Regions from separate parts of the Corynebacterium sp. USCH3 genome, predicted to be linked through region 1. Evidence: predicted binding sites of a transcription regulator. Region 1 holds the regulator's gene; each other region holds the start of a gene.
The links. The regulator LexA, encoded in region 1, represses DNA repair genes until DNA is damaged. The targets are predictions, from matches to a motif close to CGAACANNTGTTCG.

Region 1 (3,205 bases):
CGACGCTGGACCCCGAGCTGATCATCGCCGTGGTCACTGAGAAGGGCGGGGCGACCAGCCATACCGCGATCATCGCCCGTCAGCTCGACATCCCCTGTGTCGTCGCGGTTGGGACGCAGTTGCGCAGCATCCCGGCGGACACCGAGGTCCTGATTGACGCAGCCTCCGGCACGGTGGAGACGGGGGTCGATCCCTCGGATGTCGACCGGAGGGTCACGGCGGCCGCGGAACTGGCATCGAAGGTCCGCGGCTGGCACGGCCCCGCAGAGACCCGGGACGGGCACCGCGTCCAGCTGCTCGCCAACGTGCAGGACGGTGCGGCGGCGCGCCAGGCGGCGGAATCGGTCGCTGAAGGTATCGGCCTCTTCCGGACCGAGCTCGGTTTTCTCAGCGAGACCACCGAACCCTCGGTGGAGGAGCAGGCGGAGCGCTACGCAGAGGTGCTGAGCGCCTTCCCGGAGGGAAAGGTCGTGGTCCGTACCCTTGATGCGGGGTCCGACAAGCCGGTGCCCTACGTGATGGCGGAGACGGAGGAGAATCCTGCGCTGGGCGTGCGCGGGCTCCGGATCGCCCGGACTAACCAGGAACTCCTGGAGCGTCAGCTCGACGGTATCGCCTTGGCTCTGAAGAAGTCGGGGCGTGACCAGTCGACGGCACAGACCTGGGTCATGGCGCCGATGGTGGCGACTGTCTACGAGGCGCAGTGGTTCGCTGAACTGTGTCACGAGCGGGGGCTCGTCGCCGGGGCGATGATCGAGGTCCCCGCCGCGGCGCTGATGGCCGACAAGATGATGCCGTACCTGGACTTCGTGTCCATCGGCACGAACGACCTTACCCAGTACACGATGGCTGCCGACCGAATGTCGGCCTCTCTCGCACATCTCACGGACCCCTGGCAACCTGCGGTTCTGCGACTGGTGCACACCACCTGCCGTGCCGGCGCGGTCACCAGGACAGCGGTCGGCGTCTGCGGTGAGGCGGCGGCTGATCCCCTGCTGGCCTGTGTGCTGGCAGGACTCGGAGTGACGTCGCTGTCGGCCGCTCCTCCGGCACTGGCCGCAGTCGGAGCTCAGTTGGGTGAGGTTGATTTCGCGGTCTGCCGTGAAATGGCTGCGGCCGCACTTGACGCAGACGGAGCAGAGGAGGCGAAGGCGGCTGCGGCCGCCGTTCTCGGACTCTAGTACCACCCCGGGGCAACAAACACGACCGCACGAGTCGCCCGGGGCGACGGAGGGCGCCGGGACTGCGGTCAGATCTTGCGGAGTACGGCGACGACCCGGCCGAGGATGTCGGCGTTATCGCCCGGGATGGGTTCGAACAGGTCATTGTGGGGGAGGAGCCAGACCCCCGAACCGTCCTTCTGGAACTCCTTGACCGTCGCTTCCCCGTCGATCATCGCCGCGACGAAGTCGCCGAGCTCGGCGACTTTCTGTGAGCGCACGGCCACCCAGTCGCCGTTGAAGATACCTGCGTCCCGCATCGACTCACCGACCACCTGGAGGAGGAACAGCTCACCTCCGCCGACCAGTTCCTGCGGCAGCGGGAAATGCGCTTCCACGTGCTCTTCAGCCAGGATCGGGGATCCTGCGGCGATCTGACCGACCACGGGGACGAACGAGGGGGACGGCATGCCCGCCGGGCCCGGGGCGGCAGGCTTCGGCCCGGGACGGGTCGGGGTGTCGTCATCGAAGTCCCTGATGTCGACGGCACGTGGCTTGTTGTCCTCGCGCCGGAGATACCCTTTCCTCTCGAGTTCCCGCAGGTGGTAGGACACCGACGACGTGGAGTTGAGCCCCACCGCGTCGCAGATCTCGCGGATGCTCGGCGGGTAGCCGCGGAACCTTGTGGCGTCCTTGATCACGTCCATGATCCGGCGCTGCCGCTCCGAGAGCTTCTCCCTGCCCTTGTCGTCTCCCGATGCGCTGCTGGTGGAGGGGGAGGACCGCTTCCGGCCTCCCGGCGCCGCCCCGCTGGAGGAATTCTGTTTCTCTGACATCTGACCCACTCCTGGTCTTGTTGTACCGGTCGTAGTTTCGACCCTACATCACCGGACCGACATCGTTCATCAAGGTGTTCGATAACGCCGAGGTTTTTGTGGACAACATCGAACACCCGTGCTAGCGTCGGCAGCATCAAGAGTTGTTCGAACACACGGACGAAGATTGCGGCTACGGTGAGCGACGGTGTCCGGCCGCGCTGCTGTCATGGTCCTATCATATTCCGCGAATCAGGTTCACTACCACGGAAAGAGGGTTGTCATGAGCACTACGTCGGTCCGGCGCCGGAGCGTCGTCCATCGTCCCGTCTACCGCCGTCCGCAGTGGTCGGCCGTCGACGAGGCCAGTCGATCGAACACCTGGGGCCACGGCGCCACACGTCACCCGTCCGCCGTCCAGGTCGCCCGGCGTGCCCACTCCCAGGGTCGTGAGGAACGTCCGTTCGAGTCTGTCCCGCGGAGGCTCCGGATGCGCAGACGGATGTCCTCTGTCGTCGGTTCGCCCGGTGTCACGCTGCTGTCACTGGCGTCGCTGGTTCTCATGCTCGCCGCATCCCCGGCACTCACCGATCACGCCGTTGAACCGGTGACACCGAGTGGGACGGCGACGGTGACGGTGGACGACAGCGCCACCCTCGCCGACATCGCCCGGCAGCATGTTCCCGGCGCTTCGGTCGGTGACGCGGTGGCACGTATTGCGTCGCTCAACGATGTCACCGGGATCGGTGATGCGAGCGGACGGCCCTCGGGCGTGCCGTCGACCCGCGATGTCGTGGTTCCGGTGTACTGACCGGACAGTCATCGAGATGTGGCGCAACGGGTAGCATACGGGGCCGTAGTGTTTCGTCGACCGTCCCGAAGGAAGTCCCCTGTGCTCTGTCCCGCCTGCCGTTCCGAAGACTCCCGGGTCGTGGATTCACGTACGGTGGAATCCGGTTCCGCCATCCGACGACGTCGCGAGTGTGTTTCCTGCAAGACCAGGTTCACCACCCTCGAGCGGTCGGTGCTTCTGGTCACCAAGCGAAGCGGGGTGACCGAGGAATTCCGTCGGGACAAGGTCATCCGGGGTGTGGGGCGGGCGTGTCAGGGCCTCGAGGTCTCCACCGACGACCTCAAGATCCTCGCTCATGACGTTGAGCAGTCGCTGCGGGCTTCCCATGGTTCCCAGGTCGCCGCAGACGACATCGGACTGGCCATCCTCGAGCCACT
Region 2 (3,205 bases), on a different contig from region 1:
GAGGGGGCGGAGCCTCTTCCCGCCGACGACGAACCCGGCGAGCTCGGTGATTCCCTGCGCGATGACCGGGTCGATGCCGTCGAACTCCGCGTGCCGTGCCGTGAGGAATTCGGTGAGTGCGGCGTCGACGACGGGGGGGACGGCAGTCAGCGGAGCATCGACCTGCCAGGTCGTCGTCGGGGCGGCATCGGCCATCGTGGGGTCCTCCGTTGCTGGGTGGGGGGGAAGCGGTGGGACGCCTCCGGTTCACCCCAATAGTAGGGACCGGTGACGGGAATGCGGACCTCGACCTGCCCGAGGCCCGGGGAGGTCTTCTAGGATGGTGTCCTATGGTCAATGAAATTCACCGCGACATCCACCGCCCCGCTCCGGCGAGCCTGCAGGTCGCCGTCGCCGACACCCTCAAGTGGGGGACGCCCGGACGCGTCCCCTTCTCGGTGGAGTTCATGCCCCCGCGCAACGATGCGGCAGAGCAGCGGCTCTGGTCGGCGGCCGAGGCTTTCCACGACCTCGGCGCGAGCTTCGTGTCCGTGACCTACGGGGCCGGCGGGTCGAGCAGGGAACGGACGGAGCGGGTGGCGTCACGGCTGGCGGTGAAGCCACTGACCACGCTGCTCCACCTGACACTCGTGGACCACCGGGAGGAGGAACTCCGCGACATCCTCCGGGAGTTCGCCGCGCTGGGACTGACCAACCTGCTGGCTCTGCGGGGCGACCCCCCGGGGGACCCGATGGGGGACTGGGCCCCGGTCGACGGCGGGCTGAACTTCGCCCACGAGTTGATCGACCTCGCCCGGTCGATGCCGGAATGCGCCGACTTCGACATCGGTATCGCGTCGTTCCCGGAGGGGCACTACCGCGCCGGGAGTCTGGAGGACGACACCCGGTACACCCTGCAGAAGCTGCGGGCGGGTGCCAGTTACTCGATCACCCAGATGTTCTTCGACGTCGAGCACTACCTCCGTCTGCGTGACCGGTTGGCCGCCGCAGACCCGGTGCACGGTGCGAAGCCGATCATCCCCGGGCTGATGCCGATCACGTCGTTGAAGTCGGTGCGCCGCCAGCTCGAACTCTCGGGCGCCTCGCTGCCGGGGGATCTCGACGCCCTGTTGACCCGCGTCGCGGACGGGGACGAGGTGAAGAATGCCGCGTCGATCCGAGAGGCGGGTATCGAGGTGACCTCGGCGATGGCGGAGCGTCTCATCGCCGAAGGTGCTCCCGACCTGCACTTCATGACGATGAACAATGTGCGTGCGACCCAGGAGGTGCTCCACAATCTCGGGATGGCACCGGCGTGGGGGCCCGAGTTGGGTCAGGACATGGTGCGTTGACGGTCGAGCGCCAGGATTCCGAACGGGCGGGGGTCGGACCCGAACCGGAAACCGCGTAGGACGTCCTGGAACCCACTGGCGCGGTAGAGGGACCATGCGGCGTTCGACTCGCCGGCGACCTCCGGTGTGGAGAGCATTGCGACGGGCCGGTGGAGGTGGGGCAGCAGGGCACTCAGCATGTGTCGGCCGATGCCGTGCCCCTGGTAGTCGGGGTGGACGTGGACCTCGGAGATCTCGTCGTAGTCGGCGAGCCGGGCGTCGGCGGCGTCTGCGGTGAGGCCCGAGGAAAGCAGGCCACGACGGACCTCCCGGTACCACCAGCTGTCACGGTCGCCGGGGAATCCGTAGGCGACGCCGACGGCATGGTGCAGCGAACTGCCGGGGTCCGGCGTCGACCGTGGGGGGTGTGTCAAGGCGACCACACAGCTGAACCCCTCCTTTCCGGCGTTGGAGAGCCACAGCTGCCGGCGGGGGAGGAAGGTCTCCGGCGGATAGCCCATCGCCCGCAGATGGATGTCGACAAGCTGGTCGATGCGGCGCACGTAGTCCCGGACGGAGATGCTGCACACGCTGATGTGGTGGTCGTCGGTCACGCCGCCCATTGTCCCAAACGGGACGGCGGTCCTCGCCCGAATGATCAAACTCGAATGTATGTTCGATGATTTGGCACCAGGGGTATACCGTGTCCGGAGTCGCCCGTAGGTTGAGGGCATCGCCCGGGACGAACCGGGGACAGGACGATGGAGGAGGTGGTCATGGTGCAGGGAGTCACCGGGAGTGTCACCGGGATGAGCAGGTCGCGCAGGGGCGGCGCCGTTCCGCCGGAGACCTTCGTGATCGAGGCGGAGCGGCTGCTTGAGCTCAGCCGCACGGACCTCCTCCGTGAGGAGCGGTTGACGTGGGCGTACCGTGCGGCGCTGCGGGCTGCCGGGGCGGTCATCCAGTTCGCGAGGAAGAAGCGCCGGAGGTTGCCGCCGGGAAGTGCGTGGGAGAAGGTGCGCGCCCTCGCGGCGGACGACGAGATGCAGGGGTGGTGCGGACGCTTCGCTCCCCATGCCCGGCTCGTGGCCCAGGTGGAGATGGGGCTGGTCCCGGACCTGCGGGAGGAGAAGGTGAGTGAGGTTTACCAGGATGCCTGTGACTTCCTGGACGCCGTGAGGGGACGGGTCGGTTACCTGCCCGAGGTGGCGTGACGGGGCGGTGCTGCGCTGGGGTAGACTCGGGGCATCAGCACGGAACTTTCTCCGTCCGTCGTGCGTTGACACGGTAGAGACGGAACATCCGGTAAATATCGACACCCGACACCTCAGGGGAGGACGATCGTGGCACTTTCGGAACAGGAACGGCGCATGCTGCAGGAGATCGAGCAGGCGCTGATTGCCGACGACCCCAACCTTGCCAGGCAGGCCGCCGGAGACGGCCCGGTCGGCGGTGGCTTCAGCATCGGAATCCGCTCGGTGGCGGTGTTTCTCCTCGGTGTGTGCCTCCTCATCGCCGGGATCGCACTGTCGCAGAACAGCCTCTGGTTCGTCGCCCTCGGGGTCGTCGGATTCCTCGTGATGTTCGGTGGGGGACTACTGGCGTTCCGAGGTGGCGGATCGTCCGGTTCCGGGGCGCGCAAGGCCGGGTCCGCCTCCGGCAAGCCCGGAACTGACCCGAAGGGCGGCGGCGTCGCCGACCGTATGGAAGACAGCTTCCGCAAGCGTTTCGAATAGTTCCCCGGTCGCTGTCACCCGTCGGTGACAGCGTCACGGCCCCACGGGCGGGCACCGATCACTGATCGGTGCCCGCCCGTTTTCGTATGCCCCACAACGCCCCACCTTGCCCTCCCGTCCCTCGGGAGACGTCGTGTCAGGGGGCGGATCGCTGTCCCG
Region 3 (3,205 bases), on a different contig from region 1:
GGGGTCTCCCGGGCGACGGCGCAGCGTCGGCTGTCGGCGCTGGCCGGACGGGGGCTGGTCACCGTGCGGTTGCGGTACGGAAGCTCAGGGCGACCCGAGCATCTCTACACCCGGTCGTCCGGCACCGGGTGGTGAGTTTCCCGGCGGTGGCCGGGGTTTGCCGGGGCCCTGAACTGTTCCGGGACGGTGGAGCGTCCGGTCACCAGTCCGGCGACGAGGTCGCCGATCAACGGCGCGAACTTGGCGCCGTGGCCGGAGCAGGGGGAGACCACGGTGACGCCGTCGGTCCCGTCGATGAGGAAGTCGTCGTTCGGGAGGGTGGTGAACAGGCAGGTGGTCTCCGCATACGGTTCGGGGACCAGGCCCGGCATGTTCCGTCGGACGTAGTCGACGACGAGCGTGCGGTTCGTCGCGTCGACCACACCGTCCTGGTGGGCGGCTGAGTTCATTTTCCGCCCCGCGTTGTAGACGGCGACTTTCTGGCCGCGGCCGCCGGCGTCGCGTCCGCCGGGCAGGCTGTAGACCTGCAGTTCGCGGGTGAGGTTGATTGTCGTCGGCCAGTCGGCCGCGCTGTCGCGGTAGGGGAAGTGGTAGGCGTACTCCTCGCTGACCTGAGCCGTCGGTAGACGGCGGAGGAAGCTGTCGGGGAGCTCGGTGGTGGCCAGCACGTCATTGACCCAGCCGCCGGCTGCGATGACGACCTGGCCGGCCTCGATGGTTGATCCCGAGGCGGAGATGACGGAATATCCGGTACGGGTGCCGCCGAGGCGTCGCACCGACGAGACCGTCCAGTGGTCGAGGAAGAGAGCGCCGCCGCGGACCGCCTCGGCCTGCTGGGCGCGCACGGTTGCTTCAGCGTCGATCACCCCGGCGCCGGGATGCCAGAGCACCGGGGTGCTCTCGTGGGGTCCCCGGAAAGACAGGAACGGCCACCGGTCCTGCGCGGTAGTCGGACTCATGAGCTCGTGGTCGACCCCGGCGTCCCGGAGGACCCCGGCAAGGTGGACGGGGTCGCGGACGTCGCCGTAGTCGATTCCTCCACACCGGGTGACCAGGGGACGGCCTGTGCGACGTTCGAGGTCGTCCCACTGCGCGGCCGCGTCGACGACGAGCCGGGTGTAGAGCGGGTCCGGGTAGGGGTAGCGGAAGATGCGGGCGGAGCCATGTGAACTGCCGTGGGCCGACGCCGGGACGTCACGGTCGACGACGATGACGGACCGTCCGCGGTCCGCGAGTTTCCAGGCGACGGCGCTGCCGGTGAGTCCGGCACCGACGACGAGGACGTCGGCCTGCAGGTCGGTACGGTGGGGGCGGTGCACAGGTCAGGGGGCCGGGATGACCGTCGTGGAAGAGTCCTGGACGATGGCCTTGCCGAAGGGGAAGCAGGTCACCGGGATCATCTTGAGGTTCGCCCAGGCGAGGGGGAGTCCGATGATGGTGACGGCCTGCAACGCGGCAGTGGCGATGTGGCCGAGTGCCAGCCACAGGCCTGCGACGAGGAACCACACGAGGTTCATCAGGCCGGAGCCGACGCCGGCACCGTCCTTCCGCACGACGGTACGACCGAAGGGCCACAGGGCGTAGCTGGCCATGCGGAACGATGCGACGCCCGCGGGGATGGTGATGATGAAGATACAGGCGAGGAGCCCGAAGAAGATGTAGCCGATGAACAGCCAGATGCCGCCGGTGACCAGCCAGATGATGTTGAGGATGAGACGCAGAAGCTTCATGTCCCCGATTCTAGGGCAGCTCCTGAGAAAGTTCCTGGGGTTCGTCCCTTCCGGGACCACGGCCGCGGCGTGGCTGGTGCCACCCATGGAGAGAGTGGAACATATGTTCGATCTCTCTGTAGGTTCCCCGTTTTCATGTCCGACGGCTGCGATACCGTGTTCGTATCCGAAGGAGGGGACAGCATGACCACCACCTACACCACCGAACCCACCACCGGCGAGTCCTACACCACCCTCGCCGACCGTTACGCCACCGCCGTCAACACCGCCGAACTCGACCTCGTCGCCTTTCTCACCACCATCCCCGCCCACACCCGCCACGCCACCGCATTGGCGGTACGCCGCCGCACCGTGGCAGAGGCCCACCGCTACACCCACGCCGCCGACCTGGCCCTACGCATGCCTGACCTGTTCGCCGCGTTCCGCGCCGACGGACGCTACTCCGTCGACCACCTCGACGCGATCTGGTCACGGATCAACCGGCATGCCCGTGCCCTGGCCAGCGCCACCAGCGCCGGTGCCGACGGCGTTGCTCCGGCGGCGACGGTGGATGCCGCCGTCGCCCTCGGCGTGGCCGCCTGGACCAATACCACGGGCATCACCGTGTGGACCGCCCTGGCCGACGTCACCGACGAAGTCCTGTGTACCGTCGCACCCCTGGCCGTGGCCGACACCGAAACCGCCGAGACCGAGGCGGTGTCCCTGACCCGGCGGGGTACCCGACTGACCCTGGACTGTGGCAGCGAGATCACCGCCGGAGCCCTGTGGTCGGCGATCACCACCGCCGCCCTGCAGATCCGCAGCGACAACACACGCGACAACACACCCGGCGTTGCATCCGACGTCTCTGGGGCGCCGGCGATGTCGGCCTGCCGGGGCCAGGTCGCCCTGGGCCTGCTCGGCGGGCGCGCTGACCAGCTCACCGTCACGGTGAACACCTACCGTTCTCACCCACACGCGCCGAGCTTCGTGCTCGGCACCGGGTGGGTCTCGGCGACGACCGGTGCCGCTCTGGCACACCTGGCCCGCCGGGTACGGCACCTTCCCGACGCAGCGCAGATCCCCGACACGCGGGCCTACCGGTTCACCACGGCGCAGAAGGCCCGGATCCAGGGCAGGGACGGGCACTGCCGGTTCCCGGGTTGCTGCGTCGCCGCCGACGAGTGTGACCACGATCATCTGGTCAGCTCCCCGCACACCGATCCGGGCAGCGACGGGGTGACCGGCGTGGCCAACGGGATCAGTCTGTGCCGCACCCACCACACGCTGAAGACGGCGAAGGTCTGGGCGGCGAAAAGCGACGATGATGCGGTGACGGTGACCTGGACCGGTCCGGGCGGGGTGATGGTGACCACGGTTGCCGCGGGGCCGCTGTCGCCGACACGCCACCCCCGCTGACCCTCGACCCCCGGCGCGGGGTTTCCAGGTGCAACCGACGGTGACGTGCTCACCGTCGGGTACATCACCACGCCCGG
Region 4 (3,205 bases), on a different contig from region 1:
CACCGGGCGGACAGGGTGCGTACCCCGGTGCTGTTCATCCACGGTGCCAACGACACCAACGTGCCGCCGAGCGAGTACCGGCAGATGAAGGCGGCGCTGGACGCCAGCGGGGTTCCCACCGGGGAACTGGTGATGGAGGACGAGGGACATGAGTTCGTCAAGGCGGTGAACCGTCGCAGGATCGCCGAGCGGATGGTCTCCTTCCTCCGTGAGCACGGCGTGGCACCCTGACCTGAGCTGTCGGGTCAGAACGGAACCTCCGGATCACCGGTGTCCGGGAGGCGGGCGGTGTTGTGCCGCCGGACGACAGCGAACCGGCGGGAGGCCCGGTCAGCGAAGGTGGTCCGGGCGAAGCGGGCCAGGGGGCCGACGGGTTCGGTGAGATGACTGTGCCCGTCGTCGATACTGGTCCACATCACCGTCGCGTCGGCGGCGATCGTCGGGTCCCACCTGCCCATCGTCTTGAGCAGATGGTGCCTGCGGCACAGGCACTGCAGGTTGCGGGTGTCCGTGGGGCCGCCGGCGGCGGGGGCGGCGTGGTCGTAGCGCCGCACGTGGTCGATGTCGCAGTCGTCCGCGGGGACGTCGCAGCCGGGGAAGCGGCAGCTGCCGTCGCGACCGCGGACGAAGGCGCGGATCTGTTCGGTGGGGACGTAGTTCTCCACCCGGTCGTGTCCCGGCACACGCAGATGGGTGACCTGCTGCATGAACCGGGCCGTGGCGAAGTCGTCGAGCCAGTGGCCGGCGGCGGTGGTGACGGAGGGGCTGTCGATCTCGCGGTACAGGTTCAGCGTCACCGACACCGTGGCGCTGCCCCGTGCGAGGTGCATCAGCCCGTCCGCCCGGGAGCAGTCCCTGTCCTGGCAGACCGCGTCGAGGATGGTGAGGAACTCGTCGGCCTCGGCCGGGTGCAGGGTGGCGGCGATGGTGGTCGCCGCCGGGTCGTAGGTGTCGACGCTGACCCGCCGCTGGTCCCGGAGGGAAGGGTCCGTCGCCGGAGCGTCGGGGTCGATCGGACGGGCGAGCTTGTCGACCTCGCCGACGGCCGTCGCGAGTCGTCGGAAGAGGCTGCGGGGTCCGGGGACCGCCTGGCCGTGCCGTCGCGGGGTGAGTGCCGCGACCAGGGCTTCCTCGACGGCGGAGACCAGCCCGGCGTCGGAGTGGTCGACCCCGTCCGTGGCGCGGGTCAGCACCCGCAGGTGGTCGTAGCCGAGCATGCCGCCGTCGAGATGGTCGCTGAGCAGCGGCATCCGCCGGCACAGGATCCCGAGGTCGCAGAATATCTCCGCACGTCCACGGGGCAGTGCCAGCTGGGCCTGAATCCGCGAGCAGTGGTCGGCGACATCGGCGGACTCCTCCGGGGTCGACAGACGGGCGACCTCGACCATCGCCTGGTTCATCCGGCGCACGGCCCGGACGGCGGGGGCGGCGTCGACCTCGACGGCCCAGCGGGGGCGCGCACCGCCGTCGACGAGCAGCTCGGTCGCGGCCTGGTCGAGCTGCCGGAGGAAGCGGAGGTCCGCGTGCAGCGGGCTCTCCGGCGGATGTGGTGGGTGTGGTGGCGGTGGTGTGGTGTCCGACATATCGATCACCTTATCCAGAGTGACGGACACGGCATGCTCGAAAAGGAGAAACATAGAACGTATGTTCGATCACGATGGTAGCGGTGGCGTCCCGCAGTCACTCCGTGTCCCGGGCGGGTGGTTTACTGGGGTCCATGACAGAGTTCGCCCGCCGTTTCATCGACTTCATCGACGCCGCCCCCAGCAGCTACCACGCTGCCGCGGAGGTGGCGTCCCGGCTGGACGCGGCCGGTTTCGTCCGCCAGGACGAGAAGGCCCGGTGGGACGCCGCCCCCGGCGGTCACTACCTGGTGCGTGGTGGGGCTGTCCTGGCCTGGCGGACCCCGGAACCCGCCGGGGAGACCGGCCGGGCTCGGCACTTCCGCATCGTCGGGTCCCACACCGATTCGCCGGGGCTGAAGTTGAAGCCCGCCGGGGACATCGTCGGGCCGGGCGGGTGGCGGCAGGCCGCGGTCGAGGTCTACGGCGGTGCGATCCTGCCCGCCTGGCTGGACCGTGAACTTCGCCTCGCCGGCCGGGTCGTGCTGGCGGACGGCACCGACCACCTGGTACGCACCGGCCCGGTGCTGCGCGTCCCCCACCTGGCGATCCACCTGGACCGCAACGTCAACGACGGGCTCACCCTCGACCGGCAGCAGCACATGCAGCCGGTGTTCGCCGTCGGTGACGGCTCGCCGACGATCGGTGAGGTCATCGCCGGGGCGCTCGACGTGCCCGACGTACACGCCGACGACATCCTCGCCCACGACCTGATCACCGTCGACGCCCAGCGCGGAGAGGTGTTCGGGGCGCAGGACGACCTCCTCGCCGCCGGGCGGATGGACAACCTCAGCAGCGTCTTCACCTCCCTGGAGGCGTTCCTGGCACTGGGCCCGGACAGTCCCGACGGCGGCATCCCGGTGCTCGCGGCCTTCGACCACGAGGAGGTCGGCAGTGCGACCACCAGCGGGGCGGCGGGCCCGGTGCTGGAGGACGTGTTGACCCGCACCGCCGCCGCCCTGGGGGCCGACCAGGAGGAGACCCGGGCGATGTTCGCGCGGTCGTCCTGCGTGTCCGCCGACGCCGCGCACTCCGTCCACCCGAACTACGCCGGTAGGCACGACCCTGTGCACCGTCCGGTGGTCAACGGCGGCCCCGTCCTGAAGATCAACGCGAACCAGCGCTACGCCTCGGACGCCGCCACCTCCGCGGCGTGGCGTGCGGCCTGCCGCGCAGCCGGGGTGCCCGACCAGGTGTTCGTGGGGAACAACGACGTCCCCTGCGGCTCGACCATCGGGCCGGTCACCGCGACCCGGCTCGGCATCCCGACCGTGGACGTGGGGATACCGCTGCTGTCGATGCACTCCGCCCGCGAGATGGCGGGCGTGTCCGACCTCGCCTGGTTCACCGACGCGCTGCGGGCATGGTGGGAGCAGTGACCGGCATGGCCGAGACGACCGGAACGTCCCCCTACTGCCACATCCTCTTCGAGCACCCGGCGATTCCCGGCAACACAGGCAGCGCGATCCGCCTGTGTGCGGGTACCGGCGCCTCCCTGCACCTGGCGGAGCCCCTGGGCTTCAACTTCGACGACAAGCACCTCAGACGCGCGGGGCTGGACTACCACGACCTCGCCGACGTGC

Region 2: the regulator LexA is predicted to act here: its motif matches at 1,976-1,989, upstream of PQI66_RS03935 (SAV_6107 family HEPN domain-containing protein).
Region 3: the regulator LexA is predicted to act here: its motif matches at 1,827-1,840, upstream of PQI66_RS04670 (HNH endonuclease signature motif containing protein).
Region 4: the regulator LexA is predicted to act here: its motif matches at 1,638-1,651, upstream of PQI66_RS07400 (HNH endonuclease signature motif containing protein).

The regions. Positions count from the first base shown of each region.
Region 1 covers NZ_JAQPZT010000001.1:410,450-413,654, forward strand. The annotation lists gene ptsP (phosphoenolpyruvate--protein phosphotransferase) at 1-1,181, shown strand, start outside; gene lexA (transcriptional repressor LexA) at 1,250-1,996, opposite strand; gene PQI66_RS01935 (hypothetical protein) at 2,259-2,786, shown strand; gene nrdR (transcriptional regulator NrdR) at 2,868-3,205, shown strand, end outside.
Region 2 covers NZ_JAQPZT010000002.1:141,176-144,380, reverse strand. The annotation lists gene PQI66_RS03950 (polyprenyl synthetase family protein) at 1-195, opposite strand, end outside; gene PQI66_RS03945 (methylenetetrahydrofolate reductase) at 330-1,331, shown strand; gene PQI66_RS03940 (GNAT family N-acetyltransferase) at 1,313-1,933, opposite strand; gene PQI66_RS03935 (SAV_6107 family HEPN domain-containing protein) at 2,087-2,524, shown strand; gene PQI66_RS03930 (DUF3040 domain-containing protein) at 2,654-3,046, shown strand.
Region 3 covers NZ_JAQPZT010000002.1:291,625-294,829, reverse strand. The annotation lists gene PQI66_RS04685 (response regulator) at 1-135, shown strand, start outside; gene PQI66_RS04680 (FAD-dependent oxidoreductase) at 105-1,319, opposite strand; gene PQI66_RS04675 (YccF domain-containing protein) at 1,323-1,730, opposite strand; gene PQI66_RS04670 (HNH endonuclease signature motif containing protein) at 1,914-3,128, shown strand.
Region 4 covers NZ_JAQPZT010000003.1:260,500-263,704, forward strand. The annotation lists gene PQI66_RS07395 (S9 family peptidase) at 1-231, shown strand, start outside; gene PQI66_RS07400 (HNH endonuclease signature motif containing protein) at 246-1,583, opposite strand; gene PQI66_RS07405 (M18 family aminopeptidase) at 1,718-3,001, shown strand; gene PQI66_RS07410 (tRNA (cytidine(34)-2'-O)-methyltransferase) at 3,007-3,205, shown strand, end outside.